4 regions of the Pseudovibrio sp. Tun.PSC04-5.I4 genome follow, and region 2 is predicted to be linked to each of the others. Evidence: riboswitches for the same ligand, from Rfam matches in the RefSeq annotation. Region 2 holds a riboswitch; each other region holds the start of a gene.
The links. Region 2 has a riboswitch for thiamine pyrophosphate ahead of thiM (hydroxyethylthiazole kinase). Riboswitches for the same ligand answer to the same signal wherever they lie in the genome.
Positions count from the first base shown of each region.

Region 1 (4,282 bases), 1.4 Mb from region 2:
GACTGACCTCTGTGAAAGCTGCCTCTGAAACTTTGGTGCGTAAAATCAAAGAGATAGCCAGTGAGAAGTTAGAGGTTGGTGTTGCTGATCTTGAACTTGAAGATGGGCATGTTCGTGTTGTCGGGACTGATCAGCAGATCAGTCTTGTTGATATTGCCGGATCTTTACCTGAACAGTTGAGTGCAGCTGAGAAGGTGATGCAGGATGAGTGTACATATCCCAACGGAACTCATATCTGTGAGCTGGAAATTGACCCGGAAACCGGTAAGACTGAGATCTTAAAGTATGTAATCGTTGATGATTTCGGTGTGACCGTGAATCCGATGTTACTCGCCGGACAAGTGCATGGCGGAGCTGGGCAAGCGATCTCGCAGGCGTTGTATGAGAACACCGTTTATGACGAAACCGGACAGCTGCTGAGTGCATCCTATATGGACTATCATATTGCGCGTGCTGATAATTTGCCGAGTTTTGACTTCTCGACGAACAATGTTCCGTCGACGACAAATGCGCTGGGCATTAAAGGTGCTGGTGAGGCTGGATCTATTGGAGCAGCGCCTGCTGTGATGAACGCAGTGATGTATGCGCTTCGGAAGAATGCCGGTCTTGATGAGGTGGATATGCCTGCAACACCGGTGAAGGTCTGGAGCGCTCTTCAGCAGGCTCAAGGCTAAGTATTTCGTAAATCAGAAGCAGGCGGATTGATGTTGCTCCGCCTGTTTTCTTTAATATTTAGAATGCCTTAAAGGTGATAATGGTCTTTGTGTCCTGAATGCCTTCAAAGACTTGAACCTTCTCAGCGACGAAGTGGCCGATGTCGTCATCGTCATTGATGTAAAACTTTGCCAGTAGATCATAGTCGCCGGAGGTGGAGTAAATTTCCGAAGCGATTTCCGCATCCGCAATGGCGTTGGCGACCAGATAGGTTTTGCCCAACTGGCACTTAATTTTCACAAAGAACGGAATCATAATAGTGCTATCCTTCTGTCCCGTAAGCTCAATTTTGAGTTTGCGTGGTTTTGTGGGCATTTTGCGGTGAAGTTGCGTATTCTTGCAAGCTTTTGCGTTTTTTAAGAAAGATCTACCCCCAGTTGCTTCAATGAGGTGTCTGCGTGTTTTCTCTTGCAGTTCTGAGTCCGGTTTGCTAGCAAAATAACTCACCAATGGGGGTGCCGGATTTTAAGATGACGGCTGAGAGGCAACTGTGCCAACTCCTAGAACCTGATCCGGATTGTGCCGGCGGAGGGAATTGGGATGATTACCTGTAGTGTCGTTCCCACCGATTTAGGAAGAGGGAGCGCAAGCGAGATGGCTTATAAAACAGAGGACCTATGGCAGGTTTTTGAAACCGTGCGTGAGCGCGGTGTTCGTGTGCATTGCCTTACCAACTCAGTTGCGCAAAATTTTACCGCAAATGTGATGTTGGCCTGTAACATCGTACCGTCTATGACATCCTCCCATGATGAAATCCCGATCTTCACGGCTGGCGTTGATGGCTTGTTGATTAATCTGGGAACACTGGATGGGAAACGCCGGCATGGAATTCGCCTTGCGCTGGATGTGGCTGTAGAGCGTTCCATTCCTGTTGTGCTTGACCCCGTGAAAGTGGACCGTTCTTCCATCCGATTGGAATTTGCGCAGGATATCCTAAAGCAGAACATTTCTATCCTGAAAGCCAATAGCGCTGAGCTTGATAGCCTTAAACTCTGTGTTGGTGCGCAAACATTGGTGGCGCGTACTGGGGTAGAGGATTTTGTTCTTGGTAAGGATGAGGCTTGGCTTGTGCGCAATGGTCATCCGTTTATGGACAAGGTGACGGCTGTTGGCTGTGCACTTGGTGGTGTGCTTGCCGGTTTTGCAGCGGTTGAGCCTGATAAAGAGCTGGCAGTGTTGGCGGGCCTTGCCATTTATGGGGTTTGCGGCGAACTTGCCGCAGCCAATGCGAATGGTCCGGGAAGTTTCGCGCCAGCTTTTATCGATAGCATCTATGGGCTCAATGCTGATCAATTTGGGCAGCATGTGAAGTTGGACATAATTAAGAATAAGAGTGGAGAATTGGCCGGATGAGTGCAATTGCAGTCACGATAGCTGGGTCAGACTCAGGTGGCGGAGCTGGTATTCAGGCAGATTTGAAGACGTTTTCAGCCCTTGGCGTTTATGGCGCCAGCGTGCTGAGCGCCTTAACGGCTCAAAACACCAAGGGCGTAAGCGGTATCCATGATGTGCCGCCGGAGTTTGTTGGTGCGCAGATTGATGCGGTCTTTTCTGACCTTAAGGTAAATGCTGTCAAAATCGGGATGTTGTCTCAACCTGCAGTCATTGATGTGGTTGCCACAAAGCTGACGGAATATGGCGTTAAGCGCGTCGTTCTTGATCCGGTGATGGTGGCGACCTCCGGGGATGTTTTGCTACAAAACTCAGCGATTTCAGTCCTTAAGGACAAGTTGTTTCCATTGGCGGATCTTATTACGCCAAATATGCAGGAAGCGGCTTTGTTGCTGGATCAACCCGTCGCGCACTCCCGAGAAGATATGCTGATGCAGGCGAAAGCTCTGTTGGAGATGGGTGCTAAGGGTGTGTTGTTGAAGGGGGGACATGGGTCGGGCGACACCTGTGACGATCTTTACCTCACACATTTGGCGGAAAAGTGGTATACGGCTCCTCGTTATAATACGCAGAATACACATGGGACAGGATGTACCCTGTCTTCTGCTGTTGCTGCCGGGCTCGCCAAAGGGTTGGAGCTGGGCGCTGCGATTGGCGAGGCGAAAGACTATATTAGTCGTGCGATCAAAGCTGCGGACACGCTGGATATTGGCGAAGGCCATGGGCCTGTGCACCACTTTCATGAATTTTGGTCTAAGTAACAAAGGGCGGTCCTGATGACCAATAAAAAAGAACAATTTCTGACACGCCGTCAAGCTCTAAGCTTTGCTGGTGGGGTTGCCGCAGGCGGTGTTGTATTGGCCGCACCGGCACTGGCGCAAGAGGCTGCTCCTACCATTGAATGGCGCATGGTGACCAGCTGGCCGAAAAATCTACCGGGCCCGGGTATGTCTGCCCAACGCATTTGTGATCGCATCAACCTCATGAGCAATGGCCGTATACGCGTTCGCCTTCATGCCGCTGGTGAGCTTGTTCCTTCGTTTGAAGTGTTTGACGCGGTTTCCAGCAATACGGCTCAGATGGGGCATTCAGCCTCCATGTATTGGGTCGGTAAGATGCCGGGCTCTGCTTTCTTTACCACTGTTCCTTTTGGTATGTTGCCGCATGAGCATACAGCCTGGATTGACCAGATGGGTGGTCAGGACCTTTGGGATGAACTTTACCTCCCCTTTGGCGTTAAACCATTTATGGGTGGGAATACTGGCCCAACTATGGCGGGCTGGTATCGTGATCCGATTGAAACTCTGGATGACTTGAAGGGCAAGAAAGTTCGGATGTCTGGTCTGGGCGGGGAAGTGATGCGCCGTCTTGGTGTGACGCCAGTCAATATTCCTGTTGCGGAGATCTTCACCAGCTTGCAGACCCGTGTGGTTGACGGTGTCGAGTTCCTTGGTCCATGGAGTGACAGCGCTCTTGGGTTCCAAAAGCTCGTTAAAAACTACTACGGTCCGGGCTTCAATAAGCCTAATGGTACAGGTGAAGCTATTGTCAATGCAGTGGCGTTGGCTGGTCTTCCCGTTGAGCTGCAAAGTGTTGTAGAAGAAGCGTGCCGTGTTGAAGCGGATGTGGCACTGGCGGAGGCGAATGCGCAAAACGCACTTGCCCTTGATGTACTGCAGAGTGAACATAACGTGACGGTACGTGAGTTCCCAGAAGAAGTGCTGCAAACGCTGAAAGCAACCTCTGAAGAGGTGCTGGATGTGTACACGCAAAAGGACAAGCCGGCTCGTAAGATCTTTGAGAGTTATCGTGAAGCTCAGCAGGCTTTAGCAAACTGGAGTTCTCTTTCTCTTGGTAAGAATATAGCGGCAAGAAGCTAGTAAATAGTTTGGTGATTTGTATGAAAGGCCCTTTTTTTGGAGGGCCTTTTGTATTTCATAAGGTTTGTCACAGAAAATATTGTATATAAACTGCATTTAATGCTGATGAGTATACTAAAAAATTATCAGTTATTATTGGTAAATGATGAAAATACGAAATTTGTTCTAAAAAATACCAGTGCAACAAGTATTTAATATCTTTAGAAATGTAAGAGAGGGCCGAATCAAAAAGTAACTCGTAGTTTGATCATGGCGCTGCTGTTTGCTGTATTAGAAACAGAAAGTACCGTACATGA
Region 1 covers NZ_FNLB01000006.1:4,169,044-4,173,325, forward strand. Annotated here, with positions in the region: gene BLS62_RS24570 (xanthine dehydrogenase family protein molybdopterin-binding subunit) at 1-674, shown strand, start outside; gene BLS62_RS24575 (Lrp/AsnC ligand binding domain-containing protein) at 733-969, opposite strand; TPP riboswitch at 1,156-1,265, shown strand; gene BLS62_RS24580 (hydroxyethylthiazole kinase) at 1,309-2,067, shown strand; gene thiD (bifunctional hydroxymethylpyrimidine kinase/phosphomethylpyrimidine kinase) at 2,064-2,867, shown strand; gene BLS62_RS24590 (TRAP transporter substrate-binding protein) at 2,883-3,986, shown strand; gene BLS62_RS24595 (OmpP1/FadL family transporter) at 4,279-4,282, shown strand, end outside.
Region 1: another riboswitch for thiamine pyrophosphate. It lies ahead of BLS62_RS24580 (hydroxyethylthiazole kinase); the one in region 2 lies ahead of thiM (hydroxyethylthiazole kinase).

Region 2 (4,282 bases):
GCAGCGATCAAGTGTTTGAGGAGTAACAGCTTCAAACACCTCGATTGGGATAGCCCATTTTTCACACTGAGAAAGAATATTATTACGTCTTTCAATGTGATCTACCAGATTTACTGCAAAATAACGAAATCGCATTTTCTTACCGTTTGGCATTTTCTATTTACGCATGCATAAATAGAAAATACTCTTCCTGACTAGACGGTGGTTACAATATCATTCACTCTGCACTAAAATATAGCTGCGTGTCTTTGTTTGGATTGTCGGGTCATGGCTTTCAGTGCGAACGTAAGCTTGAATTCTCTGCCCCATAGGTCGAAGTTCAACATGTTGTGCTTTGAAAAAACCGCCAAATCTGAACGTCAAAACACCACTGAAACTCAATTGTCCGGGGGCCCAACCCCATTTGCAATCTCGTGGAGAGCAACTTGTGTAAACTCGGGCTCTCACTGCAAGTTTATCGTCAATGCAGTAGCCTTCGACTTCAACTGAAGTCAGTTCATTGAGAGCGGCTTTGGGGTTCTCCCAATTACCCAGCTCAAGCATTTCCGATTTTCGAATTTCGCAGGCTTGCTGAGCTTCGGCTACTGAAGCATAAGGCACAAAACCGCCAAGTAACATGCAAGCTAGTGTTATCTGTCTCAGTGTCATGACTAAAAGCTCCCCGCCTAGTCCTCTCATATATCAATGTAGATAGGCTCAGCGAGGAGTAAATGCGTGTTTTTTCCTATCACCTAAGGTCTTTTGCTGAAGCAATGATAGATCTAAGTTCTTTCGTTGCCTCAGAAACATCTGAAGCCCCACAAATTGCTGAAATCACTGCCACACCATCTGAGCCACTCGCGATAACTTCACCTGCATTGGCAAGGGAGATTCCCCCAATGCCCACAACAGGGAGTTTGGCTTGTTCAGATAGGTGGCAAAAGTTCTGCATTCCAACATCCGCAGCATCGTCCTTGCTGTTTGTTGGGTAGCAAGCGCCAATGCCAAGGTAATCACAGGCTTCAATGTTTGCTGAATCTAACTGACCCTGAGTGCTTACAGATAAACCGAGGAACTTGTCCGGGCCTATCAACTCGCGTACCTTGGTTGCATCCATGTCGTCTTGCCCAACATGTACACCATCCGCATCAACTGCGAGAGCGACGTCAACACGATCATTGATGATCAGCGGCACATTCAGCGGCTTCAGGGCCGCCATCAGCCGTTCTGCCAGCTGGATTTGATCACGCGTGGTGCCGGTCTTATCGCGCAGCTGCACAACAGTGGCCCCGCTTTTGGCAGAAGCAACAGCCACATCAACGGGGTCTTGTCCGGGACAGTCTTGTGGCCCCAGAACCAGATAGACTGAAAGATCAAGCAACGGCTTCATGCATTTTCACTCGCGCTGTCGTTTCAATAATGTCGTTGTTCAATTGGTAAAGGCCGTTAATGATGTCTAGTTGCAAGCTTGCGGGACCAGCCGTTTCCTTCGCCGCAATTTCCCCAACAACACCGAGGTAAACCATTGCGTGAATAGCTGCATCAAAGGGGTCGTCGCAAACTGCTAAAGTCGCGCCTGTGAGCGCCGTAGCCGTGCAACCAAGTCCGGTGACATAAGGCATCATGGCATCGCCGTTTTCAACCTGCGCAGTCCGCTTGCCATCCGTGATGAAATCAATAGGGCCGGAAACAACCACAACAGCACCAGTGTGTTTTGCTAAACTCTTCGCGCTGGCAAGTGCCGCATCGGAACTATCGGTGCTATCAACGCCTTTGCCTCCACTGCCTTGTCCTGCTAACGCCATGATTTCAGAAGCATTCCCGCGAATAACACTAGGCTTGTTCTCAAGCAGCTCAATAGCCAGTTTTGTACGGAAGGTGAGGGCACCAACGGCTACAGGATCCAGCACCCAAGGTCGGCCAGCTTTGTGCGCGGCGGCTGTTGCCAACTTCATAGCTTCTGCTTGAGCAGGGGTGACAGTTCCCACATTCACCACAAGCGCGCCTGCCACGCTCGCTAGCTCTGGTGCTTCTTCAGGTCCATCAACCATGGCAGGGGAAGCGCCCAGTGCAAGTAGGGCATTGGCCGTGGTGTTCGCGACTACAATATTCGTCATATTGTGAACGAGTGGACTGTTTTCACGAATAGCAGAAAGAGTTGCGCAAGCGCTTTCGACAGGACCCATATTTTCCTCGGTCTTGTTAGGCGAAAGAGAGCAATTGTTCCAAGGCTTTGTGCGGCTTTAGGATTACCGAACCAGAACATATTGTGAGTGCTCCCTTCGCTGGCATTATCCAGATCAGGTTCATCGAGTATAATCTCAGCCCCAGCATAGCTGCTGTAGGCACCCCGTTTCACGTCTCAAACCCTAGGGGATCTCCCTCATGAGATCAAGCAGGTGATCGTGCGTGAGCTACACTATCAACGACGAGGATGTGCTTTGTCGTAGGCGTCCAGCAGGCGAGCGCTGTTCACTTCCGTATAGATTTGCGTGGTTGAAAGGCTAGCGTGGCCCAGCAGTTCCTGAATGCTTCGCAAATCTCCGCCCTCAGAAAGCAGATGCGTCGCAAAGGAATGGCGCAGAGCATGAGGTGTTGCTGTATCCGGCAAACCAAGAGCGCCGCGGATCTTCTGCATGGCCAGCTGAATCATCCGTGCATTCAACGGACCACCTCTAACCCCCCGGAATAATGAGGAGTTTGCCGAAAGGTCAAAGGGACATTGCTCTTTGTAGGCGTCGATGGCCTCGACGACGATAGGCAGAACCGGAACGATCCGCTCTTTGTTGCCCTTTCCACGAATGCGAATGGACTTATCGCCACCTTTAGGTGCGGATGCCGGAGTAAGTGAAAGTGCCTCAGAAATACGTAATCCACACCCGTAAAGTATTGTAAACACAGCTGCATTGCGGGTTTCCACCCAAGGCGTGTCCTCAAAGGAAAGGTCACTGCTGACGATCGCCTTGGCTTCCTCAACTGGAATAGGCTTTGGCAAGCTACGTGGAATACGCGGAGTACGCACAGCACTTGCTCCAGCAGCATTTACCTCGCCGCGCTCCTCTAGAAATGAGAGGAAGGAGCGGATGCCAGCCAGTCCGCGCGCCAGTGTTCGTGTCTGTGCTCCATCCCGTCGCCGGGTTGCGAGGAAACCGCGAAAGTCGTTTGGTTTCAAGGACTCAAGGTGTTTTATGGCAACCGGTTCCCCTTCATAACTCGTCATGAATTTGAGGAACTGGCGGATGTCGCGTTCATAGGCTTCCAGTGTTCGTTCGGCCAATCGCCGTTCGGAACCGAGATGATCAATCCAGTCTTCAATCGCTGCTGAGATATCTGGTTTGCAGATGATCAGCAGGTTTTCGCCGCTATCTAAGGAATTTGCCATGCGGAAAGTGTAGGGGTGAATCCTAGCGGAATGGTTACCAAATAATAACCATTCACGTATTTGCGTAGCGCAATTCTGGATTTACGTAACCCGGATCTGCTCACCATGGTCATTGATGATCCGGTCAATCTCCTGCCGGGCCGCCAGCGCAAACCGCTTTTGGTTCTCTGTTGGCACTGTGGAATCTCCCAGAACCACGATATTCTCATCGTTAAATCGGTTTGCAGGTCCCGTGTAGTTGAAGCTTCCGACAATCATGACACTATCGTCAATCACCATAAGCTTATGATGCAGCTTGCCTATTTTGCTCGACCCGCGCACGAAATGGAGATCCGCACCCGCATCAGCAAGCGGACGTGTCGCCGCCCAATCCTGTCCACCTTGCCGCGCGTCTAGTGCTCCGCGCACCTTCCGCCCTGCTTCCATCAACAGCAACATGGCATCATCAATGCCGGAGCTTTTGGAGAAGGTGAAAATGGCGAAGTCCACGCGTTCCTTAGCTTTCGTCATCTGTTTGGTGACTTCCATCTCCGGCGCATGGTCTGGGGCAAAACAAACCTTCACCCGGATGTCGTCAACAATCACTTCCTTGGGTGTATTCTCAGTTTCGCCTTCATCAACGCTGTAACGGCCAAATCTCCCCTTCTTTATCTCACGAAATTCCCGCTCAAAGATCTTCGCGACATCCTCGTTTTTGACAATCAGAAGGTGGTTCAGGTTCCGATGTGTGCCGGTTTCTGTGAAGTTCGTGGAGCCTGTAAGCACAGCCGTTCCATCGCGAATGATAAATTTCTGGTGGAATATCCGTGGGTTAAAATCGGTTCGAACCCAAACCTTAGAGCGCAGCAAAGCTGCATGAAGCTGCCGGTTGATCTCGTTTTCAACACGGGGGTCACTTGTATGCGGATCATCAGCAGGTTC
Region 2 covers NZ_FNLB01000006.1:2,733,979-2,738,260, reverse strand. Annotated here, with positions in the region: gene BLS62_RS18025 (glycosyltransferase family 25 protein) at 1-153, opposite strand, end outside; gene BLS62_RS18020 (hypothetical protein) at 214-648, opposite strand; gene thiE (thiamine phosphate synthase) at 728-1,369, opposite strand; gene thiM (hydroxyethylthiazole kinase) at 1,353-2,165, opposite strand; TPP riboswitch at 2,238-2,342, opposite strand; gene BLS62_RS18005 (tyrosine recombinase XerC) at 2,402-3,361, opposite strand; gene BLS62_RS18000 (phospholipase D-like domain-containing protein) at 3,443-4,282, opposite strand, start outside.

Region 3 (4,282 bases), on a different contig from region 2:
CTGAATTTGCTCTTTCGGCATCAACAATTGAGCAGTGCTGAATGGCAGCTGATGCGCGTATGTTTTCTTCTTTGAGCACAGGCAAAATATGTGTGTGAAGCCGCGGCTTTATACGGTTTGTAGGGCCAACAACACCCATGCTGAAGAGCGCCCCAAGGCGGCCAACCATGATGGGCACTGCAACGCTGGTGACACCGTCATCAATCTCGCCATCACAAAGCGCATATCCATCACGCCGTACGTTTTGAAGCTCTGCTGCGATGTCAGAGGCCTCAATAAGAGTGTCTTGCGTAAACTGAACACGCTCGGTTTCCAGCAGTTCATCACGCAGCTCGGGCAATATAAAAGCAGCAATTGCTTTGGCAGAGGAGCATGCGTGAGCAGGTCTAATCCCAAGGCCTGGATAAATATAAGATATTGATGGATTGCTGGGAGGCTCAATATGAATCAGGACCACCCGGCCACCACGATATCGTGCCAGAAAAGCCGTCTCCCCAAGTTCAATCACAATCCGGTGGATCATAGCAGAGACAGCTTTGATCACATGAGACTCTGATTTTCCGGTGAGGGCAATTTTGATGAACCGGATACCCAGAACATACCGTTTACAGTCCTCTACCTCATCCAGAAAACCGCAGTGGAGCAGGGACGACAGATTCCGATAGATCGTTGCTCTGGGCAGCTTGGTCATCTGCGCAAGGTCGTTCGCACTGACCGGCTTGGCGGCTCCAGCAACAGATTCCAGCAGCTGTATCAAACGTTCCTGCATGAGATTCTCACATTACGGACGTTTGAAGCGTATTCTGAGAAAAGATTACCCGGCAACCCGTAAGATTTGACAGAGTGAAAGTGGGTTTTTGCGGCTTATGTCCTGCGAATATGCGTCACTGAGTGCTCGCAGGTTCTGCAAACATCAATCAAACGCCTCGTTGCGGCAAGGAAAATGGCAGGTTAATATTTCACCTCGTTCTTGGATGGAGGAGCCGTTCTATGTCTTTTCGCTCAGTAATTAATTCTGGAATTGCAGAATACATTACGAGCGAAACCAGAGCGCAACGAAAACGCAGCTCCTTCGAAAAACAACGAAGTTGACGAGGTGAGAGAGTGTCAAGTTCATAACACGCCATAGCATAGGGAGAAATTTTCATGCGACTCAACTCTAAACTACTCGATCTTTTGGGCATTGAGCTGCCGATCATTCAAGCGCCGATGGCGGCGGCAAGCGATTCTAAGATGGCTGTTGCCGTGGCCAAAGCTGGTGGTTTAGGTTCACTTCCTTGCGCCATGCTCGGCATCGACAAGATGCGTGCCGAGATCGAGGCCTTTCGAGAGCAGACCGACAAACCTTTAAACGTTAATTTCTTTTGCCATATCCCCCCGACACCTGATCCCCTGCGTGTGAACACCTGGAAGCAGCACCTTTTGCCTTACTATGAGGAATTGGGATTAGATCACAACGCAGCTGCTACCGCCGTAGATCGCCTTCCCTTCAATGAAGCAATGTGCGAGGTCGTCGAAGATCTCAAGCCTGAAATTGTCAGCTTTCATTTCGGTGTACCAAGCGAAGCTTTGCTTGATCGTGTCAAAGCGAGTGGTGCTGTTATTCTAGGTTGCGCAACAACGGTTAAAGAAGCCTGCTTTCTGGAGGCTAAGGGCTGTGATGCTATTATCGCCCAAGGCTACGAAGCCGGCGGGCACCGTAGCATGTTTTTAACTGATGATATTGCCACTCAAACAAGCACCTTTGCTCTAGTCCCGCAGACTGTTGATGCGGTTAATGTGCCGGTTATTGCAACGGGCGGCATCGCCGATGGTCGAGGTGTGGCTGCTGCTTTTTTACTCGGTGCAACTGCAGTTCAAATCGGCACGGCTTATCTCCTCACACCGGAATCGCTCATTTCTGATCTGCATCGAGCAGCGCTAAAAACAACCAGTGTCGATAATACAGCGATAACCAACGTATTTTCAGGTAGGCCAGCCCGCGGAATTATGAATCGGATGATGCGTGAGAATGGACCAGTGTCCGACATAGCTCCAGCTTTCCCAAGAGCCGGAGATGCCCTTGCGCCGTTAAAAGCGGGCGCTGAAACCAAAGGTAGTACTGATTTTAGTTCACTTTGGGCCGGACAGGCTGGAGCGTTGTCTATTGAAATTGGGGCACACGCGCTCACTCAGAAATTAGCGAATGATGCGGTGCAACGGCTGAAATCAATGGTGGACGCCTGAACGATCAATCAACAGAGCAGCCAAATACGCGCGGCCAATTTCAGGTTAAGTTGATAGCCCTCTAAAATGTGTTCAGTGCGGGATTTTGGACTCGTCTTCAGGTTAATGTGACGGCACCGTCTCAATAAGGTTGCCTTGACAGTTGTTCATAATCGTTCTAGCTAAAACGCATGCAGGGGAGTCTCACTTAGGAGACTGAGAGGCTGACGGAGCGAAAGCTCGGCGACGCGACCCTTTGAACCTGACCCAGTTGATACTGGCGTAGGAAGCGAGGATTGTGTGCATCCCACCGGGATTTTCTTTTGTAACGGCGCAATCCAGCAAGCAGGGTATTCCTGTCTGTTTCCCAGCCAAAATTCATCTGGTGTCTTTTTCGAGTTGTTGACTTGAGGAGCACCACAATGAACATCCCAAATCCCCAAATTACAAAAGGCGGTTTGCCTGCTTCCCGCAAAATCTACGTAGAAGGATCTTTGCACCCAGATATCCGCGTTCCAATGCGTGAGATTTCGGTTCACCCAACAGCTGGCGAACCACCACTTCCGGTTTATGACAGCTCAGGTCCCTACACAGACCCTAAGGTTCGAACAGGTATCTGTCAGGGGCTAACTCCGTTAAGGCGCCAGTGGATTGAAGCGCGCAATGATACAGAGGTGTATGTAGGGCGCGATATCAAGCCAGCAGACAACGGCTTTGTTCAAGGCGATCGTTTGACTCCGGAGTTTCCGGTTAAACCAATCCCTCTTCGCGGGAAGGGTGATAAAGCTGTTACCCAGCTTGCTTATGCACGTGCAGGCCTAATCACCCCAGAAATGGAATTCATCTCCATTCGTGAAAACCAGATGCGAGAATCCGTTGCTGAAGAGCGGTCAGGCAATGACTGGGGGGCAAACATTCCAGACTATGTTACCGCCGAGTTTGTACGCAGTGAGGTTGCTGCTGGCCGAGCGATTATTCCTGCTAACATCAACCATCCAGAGAGCGAGCCAATGATCATTGGCCGAAACTTCCTCGTAAAGATCAATGCAAACATGGGCACGTCAGCCGTAACCTCCTCTATGGAAGAGGAAGTTGACAAGATGGTCTGGGCAATCCGCTGGGGTGCGGACACTGTGATGGACCTATCTACCGGACGTAACATCCATAACACTAGAGAATGGATCATCCGCAACAGCCCCGTTCCAATTGGTACGGTGCCGCTTTATCAGGCGCTGGAGAAGGTCAACGGCATAGCAGAAGATCTAACCTGGGAAGTCTTCCGTGACACACTGATTGAACAAGCGGAACAGGGCGTCGATTACTTCACGATCCATGCCGGCGTTCGCTTGCATATGGTTCCAATGACGGTCAATCGAGTGACCGGTATTGTCTCACGCGGTGGATCCATCATGGCCAAGTGGTGCCTGCATCATCACAAGGAGAGCTTTCTTTATGAGCGCTTTGATGAGATCTGCGATATTTGCCGTCAATACGATGTGAGCTTTTCTCTTGGAGATGGCCTGCGCCCCGGTTCCATTGCAGATGCAAACGACGAAGCGCAGTTTGCAGAACTTGAAACACTTGGTGAGCTAACTAAGATTGCTTGGGCCAAAGACTGTCAGGTGATGATTGAAGGGCCGGGCCATGTGGCCATGCACAAAATTAAAGAAAATATGGATAAGCAGCTGGAATGCTGCCACGAAGCTCCATTCTATACGCTTGGACCTCTCACCACCGATATTGCACCGGGTTATGATCACATCACCTCGGGAATAGGTGCAGCCATGATTGGCTGGTTCGGCTGTGCCATGCTTTGCTATGTCACCCCAAAAGAGCATTTAGGTCTGCCTGATCGTGATGACGTAAAAACCGGTGTCATAACCTACAAGATTGCTGCCCATGCAGCCGATCTTGCCAAAGGTTTGCCGGGGGCACAGCGGCGTGATGATGCTCTTTCCCGTGCACGGTTTGAGTTCCGTTGGGAAGACCAGTTCAACCTTTCACTGGACCCGGATACAGCACGTGAATTTCATGACCAAACCTTGCCAAAGGACGCTCACAAAGTTGCGCATTTTTG
Region 3 covers NZ_FNLB01000004.1:55,198-59,479, forward strand. Annotated here, with positions in the region: gene BLS62_RS03900 (IclR family transcriptional regulator) at 1-769, opposite strand, end outside; gene BLS62_RS03905 (NAD(P)H-dependent flavin oxidoreductase) at 1,147-2,226, shown strand; TPP riboswitch at 2,391-2,511, shown strand; gene thiC (phosphomethylpyrimidine synthase ThiC) at 2,628-4,282, shown strand, end outside.
Region 3: another riboswitch for thiamine pyrophosphate. It lies ahead of thiC (phosphomethylpyrimidine synthase ThiC); the one in region 2 lies ahead of thiM (hydroxyethylthiazole kinase).

Region 4 (4,282 bases), 950 kb from region 2:
TCACTGGGATTGCATTGACAAAGCTTGACGTTTTGGATGGACTGGATGAAATTAAGATTTGTGTTGGTTATGAGCTAGATGGTGAGCGAATCGATTACCTCCCAGCATCTCAGGGTGCTCAAGCACGGGTTGTTCCAATTTATGAAACCCTGCCTGGTTGGAAAGAGTCGACACGAGGCGCTCGCACTTGGGCTGAATTGCCTGCACAGGCTGTGAAATACGTACGGCATGTTGAAGAGCTTATTGGTGCACCTGTTGCTCTGTTATCAACAAGTCCTGAACGTGATGACACAATTCTGGTTCAAAATCCCTTCCAGGATTAAGTCAGGAAATGAAGCTTTGGGGGCATTGGGCAGTTAAATGGCGGACTACAATTCCGTTCTAAGAAAAGCGGTCTCTGGTTTACAAGAGAACACTGGCTCAGCCAGACGTGCTGTTTATCAACGCGCGCGTAATGCTATTGTAAAGCAGCTTAAAAGCTATGATCCGCCGCTTACGCCCTCCCAAATCACTGAGGAGCAGCTGAAGCTTGAAGAAGCGATCCGCAAGGTCGAAGCGGAAGCTGCTCGTGAGTCACTCGGATTGGGGCGGCCAAAAGCCGCTCCTGCTGCGCCTGCGGGGCAACCTGTTCCGCGTGCGCCGTCTACACGAACACCGCAAGCGGGTCCTTCCGCTCCAGAAACACCAGCATCTGCCGGGCCTAAAGCACCTCCGCATAAAACTGATGTGTTTAAGGAAGCGGTTCGCGCTGCTCAAGATCTTGGCAATGCTGCACATCAGGCCAATCAAATTGCCCGCGATCAGCTGCCGGGAGCTTCCAAAGCGCGCCGTGAACCAGAGCTTGATGGTATGGGTGATAGCGGGACACGTGAGCCTGCTTCCTCGCTTCCGACCAAGGGGTCTGTAAAAACAAATGCGGAAGAGCGTGCCTGGGTTCCAGGTGAAGCACGCCGCACAAAGTTGGAAACACGCTCTAAGTCGGCTCCTGAAATTGAGGAGCCTGCGAAGGTTGCGCCAAAGGCTGGCCGCAAACCTGCCTCCTCTCGCAAGCCTGTTGTTGCGCAACGTGTTGGCGATGCGATTGAGCAGGAAGAAGGCTTGAAGCCTTCTAACACACGCCGTTTTGTGAGCATGATTATTGTCTTACTTCTCATTCTCGGCGCAGCTGCTGGCGTTTACAGTCAGCGTGATCTGATTTTATCAACATTGTTGCCTGTTGAAGGTGCTGATAGTTCTGAGACGATTGGCACGCCAATCGATGAGAATGAACCTCTTCGTGTTGAGCCTGAACGGTCTCCAAAAAAGAATACAGAACGCCTGTTGGAACCGGAAGATGGGGCCATGGTCTCGCCTGATGCGACGCGCGTGACAACGACGCGAATTACGCGAAATTCCTCGAGCGCGACGCCAGCTGAACCTGCAAGCGGCACGTCTCCGGCCAAAGTTGTTGGCACGCGTGAAACAGCTGTTCCAGTTGCGCAAGTATTGCCGGTGAAAGAGCCTGAGCAACAGAACGCGGCCGTAAAAACCAATTCGGTGCCTCGGGCTGAGACGATTACAACTCAGGCCACCGTTTCTCCTGTTGCCCAGCAGAGCATCCTTTATGAGGAAGCTTTGACGCAAGGGGCGTCCGGGTCAGCATCGCGCGGCAATGTGGTCTGGTCTTTGGAAGACTCTGATGGCGCTTCTATGATTAAGGCTGTCGCGTCACTGCCTTCCCGCAATTTATCTGTCGAGATGACGCTGAAGCCGAACAACGACAAATCTTTGCCAGCAAGTCACCTTTTGGAGTTGAACTTCATGTTCCCGGAAGGGTTTGACGGCAAGGGCGTTGAAAAGGTTCCGGGCCTGATCATGAAGAAAACTGAATCTGAAGCTGGTGATCCATTGGATGGGGCAGCAGTTAAAGTCTCGGATACACTGTTCTGGATCGCTCTTTCCGACAGTGAAGAGGAAAAAACGAAGAATTTGAAGCGGCTTATGGAGCGTGAGTGGATTGATGTTCCATTGCTTTACAACAGTGGTCGTCGTGCAATGCTTACCTTTGAAAAAGGTGTGAGCGGCAACAAAGTTATCGCACAGGCAATTCAGAGCTGGAAGTAACCTGATTTCAGCAATTTAGACAAATTTTGAAAGGCCCTTCCTTGTTTTGAGGTGGGGTCTTTTCCATTGCAGTTGTCCCCCGGGTTTGAAAATCTCCTTGCAAACTTTCGTAGAAACGCGCATGTTCCTCGCTATTCCGAGGGGTGCTTTTCTTTGAAAAGCTGAGATTGCCATGAGCTAACCCTTTGAACCTGATCCGGGTAATTCCGGCGAAGGGACGGGACCTGAGCCATTATTCCCGGATCTCCATGTTTGCAAGTTGCTGACCTAGGAGATCCTATGTTTAAAAATTCCATGAGAGCCATAAAGAGCTCCGCTGTTTTGAAAGCGTCCCGAGCTTTCAATTGGGCCTTAATCCCTTCTTGTGAGGGGGTGGAATGCTGAAGCGAGTTCTTAAACGTGTTTCCCGGACAGTATTCGGGTTGTTGGTTTTTGTTGTGCTGTGGGATGTAGTGGTTCGGATTTGGGAGATCCCTCCGTTTCTATTGCCGCCTCCGGCTGCGGTTTACATCGCCTTTCTCAACCAAGGTGCTTTTTTGCTGCATCATGCAAGCATCACGGCTTATGAAACACTTCTGGGTTTCATTTTTGGCGTGAGTGCAGGGGCGTCTTTGGCTCTGTTGCTGAGTATGTCGCACAAAGCGCGTCAGTTTTTGTTACCTCCTATTACAGCCACTCAATCTCTTCCTGTGTTTGCGATCGCACCCTTGCTGGTGTTGTGGTTTGGCTTTGGCCTCGCCTCAAAGGTCGTGATGGCGGTTCTTGTCATCTTCTTTTCTGTGACCTCGACGTTTTATGACGGGTTGCGGCGAACAGATTTTGCTCTGCTGGATCTTGGGAAACTGCACCGGCTTAACCGGTGGCAAACACTCCGTTTTATTCGTATTCCAGCCGCGTTACCTTCGCTGGCCTCTGGTATGCGGATTGCAGCGGTGTTTGCGCCAATTGGTGCGGTGGTTGGTGAATGGGTTGGTGCAAAAGGTGGATTGGCTTTCATCATGCTGCAGGCAAATGCGCGGATGCAGACGGCGACGATGTTTGCAGCGCTGATTTTGCTTGCGGTGATGGTTTTGGGCCTTCGGGCCATTGTTGAATTTGCCACTTCTCGGATGATCTACTGGCAAAAAGAGATTTAGATCTCAGAGTATGAGGACGTATGTCTATGAAAAAACTGGGTATGTTGTTTGGGGCAGCGCTGCTTGCCAGTACGCTTCAGGTACAGGCTTCTGATAAGCTGACTGTGTTGTTGGATTGGTTTGCGAACGCCGACCACGCGCCAATTATCGTTGCGCAGGCACGTGGTTTCTTTGAAAAAGAAGGCCTTGATGTTGAGCTGATTGAGCCAGCTGATCCTTCTATGCCACCAAAGCTTGTTGCAGCAGGACAGGGCGATATTGCCGTCTCCTATCAGCAGACGCTTCACCCGCAAATCGATGCGGGTCTGCCTTTGGTGCGTATCGGGACACTGGTTGCCACGCCGCTTAACACTCTGATTGTTCTGGAAAATGGGCCGATCAAGACATTGGCTGACCTTAAAGGCAAGCGTATTGGTTATTCTACCTCCGGCTTTGAAAGTGCGATGTTGGGCAAGATGCTGTCCAGCGCTGGCGTTTCGATTGATGATGTTGAGCTGATCAATGTGAACTTCTCTCTGTCTCCTGCTTTGATGGCTGGCCAGGTTGATGCGGTGATTGGCGGCTACCGTAACTTTGAGCTGAACCAGATGGAAATTGAAGGCGCGAAAGGCCGTGCGTTCTACCCGGAAGAGAATGGCGTGCCGGTTTATGATGAGCTGATTTATGTGGCTCACAAAGACAAACTGGATGATCCACGCCTGAAGAAATTCATCAATGCGATTGAAGCGGCAACCGTTTACCTGCTCAACAACCCTGATGACTCATGGAAAGGCTTCCTTGAGGTTTACCCAAATCTTGATGATGAGCTGAACAAGCGAGCATGGGCCGATACTTTGCCACGCTTCGCAAGCCGCCCAGCTGCCATGGACAATGGTCGTTATGAGCGTTTTGCGAACTTCTTGCTGGAGCAGGGGTTGATTAAAACAGCTCCCCCTGTTGAGACCTACGCAGTTGAATTGCGCTAAGGCTTCTAAGTCTAAACTAAATATTGAGCCTCCGAGTTTCGGGGGCTCTTTTTATTTGTAGGCTAAATGCCGTTACTG
Region 4 covers NZ_FNLB01000006.1:3,681,651-3,685,932, forward strand. Annotated here, with positions in the region: gene BLS62_RS22430 (adenylosuccinate synthase) at 1-323, shown strand, start outside; gene BLS62_RS22435 (RodZ family helix-turn-helix domain-containing protein) at 361-2,103, shown strand; TPP riboswitch at 2,233-2,338, shown strand; gene BLS62_RS22440 (ABC transporter permease) at 2,481-3,239, shown strand; gene BLS62_RS22445 (ABC transporter substrate-binding protein) at 3,266-4,204, shown strand; gene BLS62_RS22450 (CHASE2 domain-containing protein) at 4,277-4,282, opposite strand, start outside.
Region 4: another riboswitch for thiamine pyrophosphate. It lies ahead of BLS62_RS22440 (ABC transporter permease); the one in region 2 lies ahead of thiM (hydroxyethylthiazole kinase).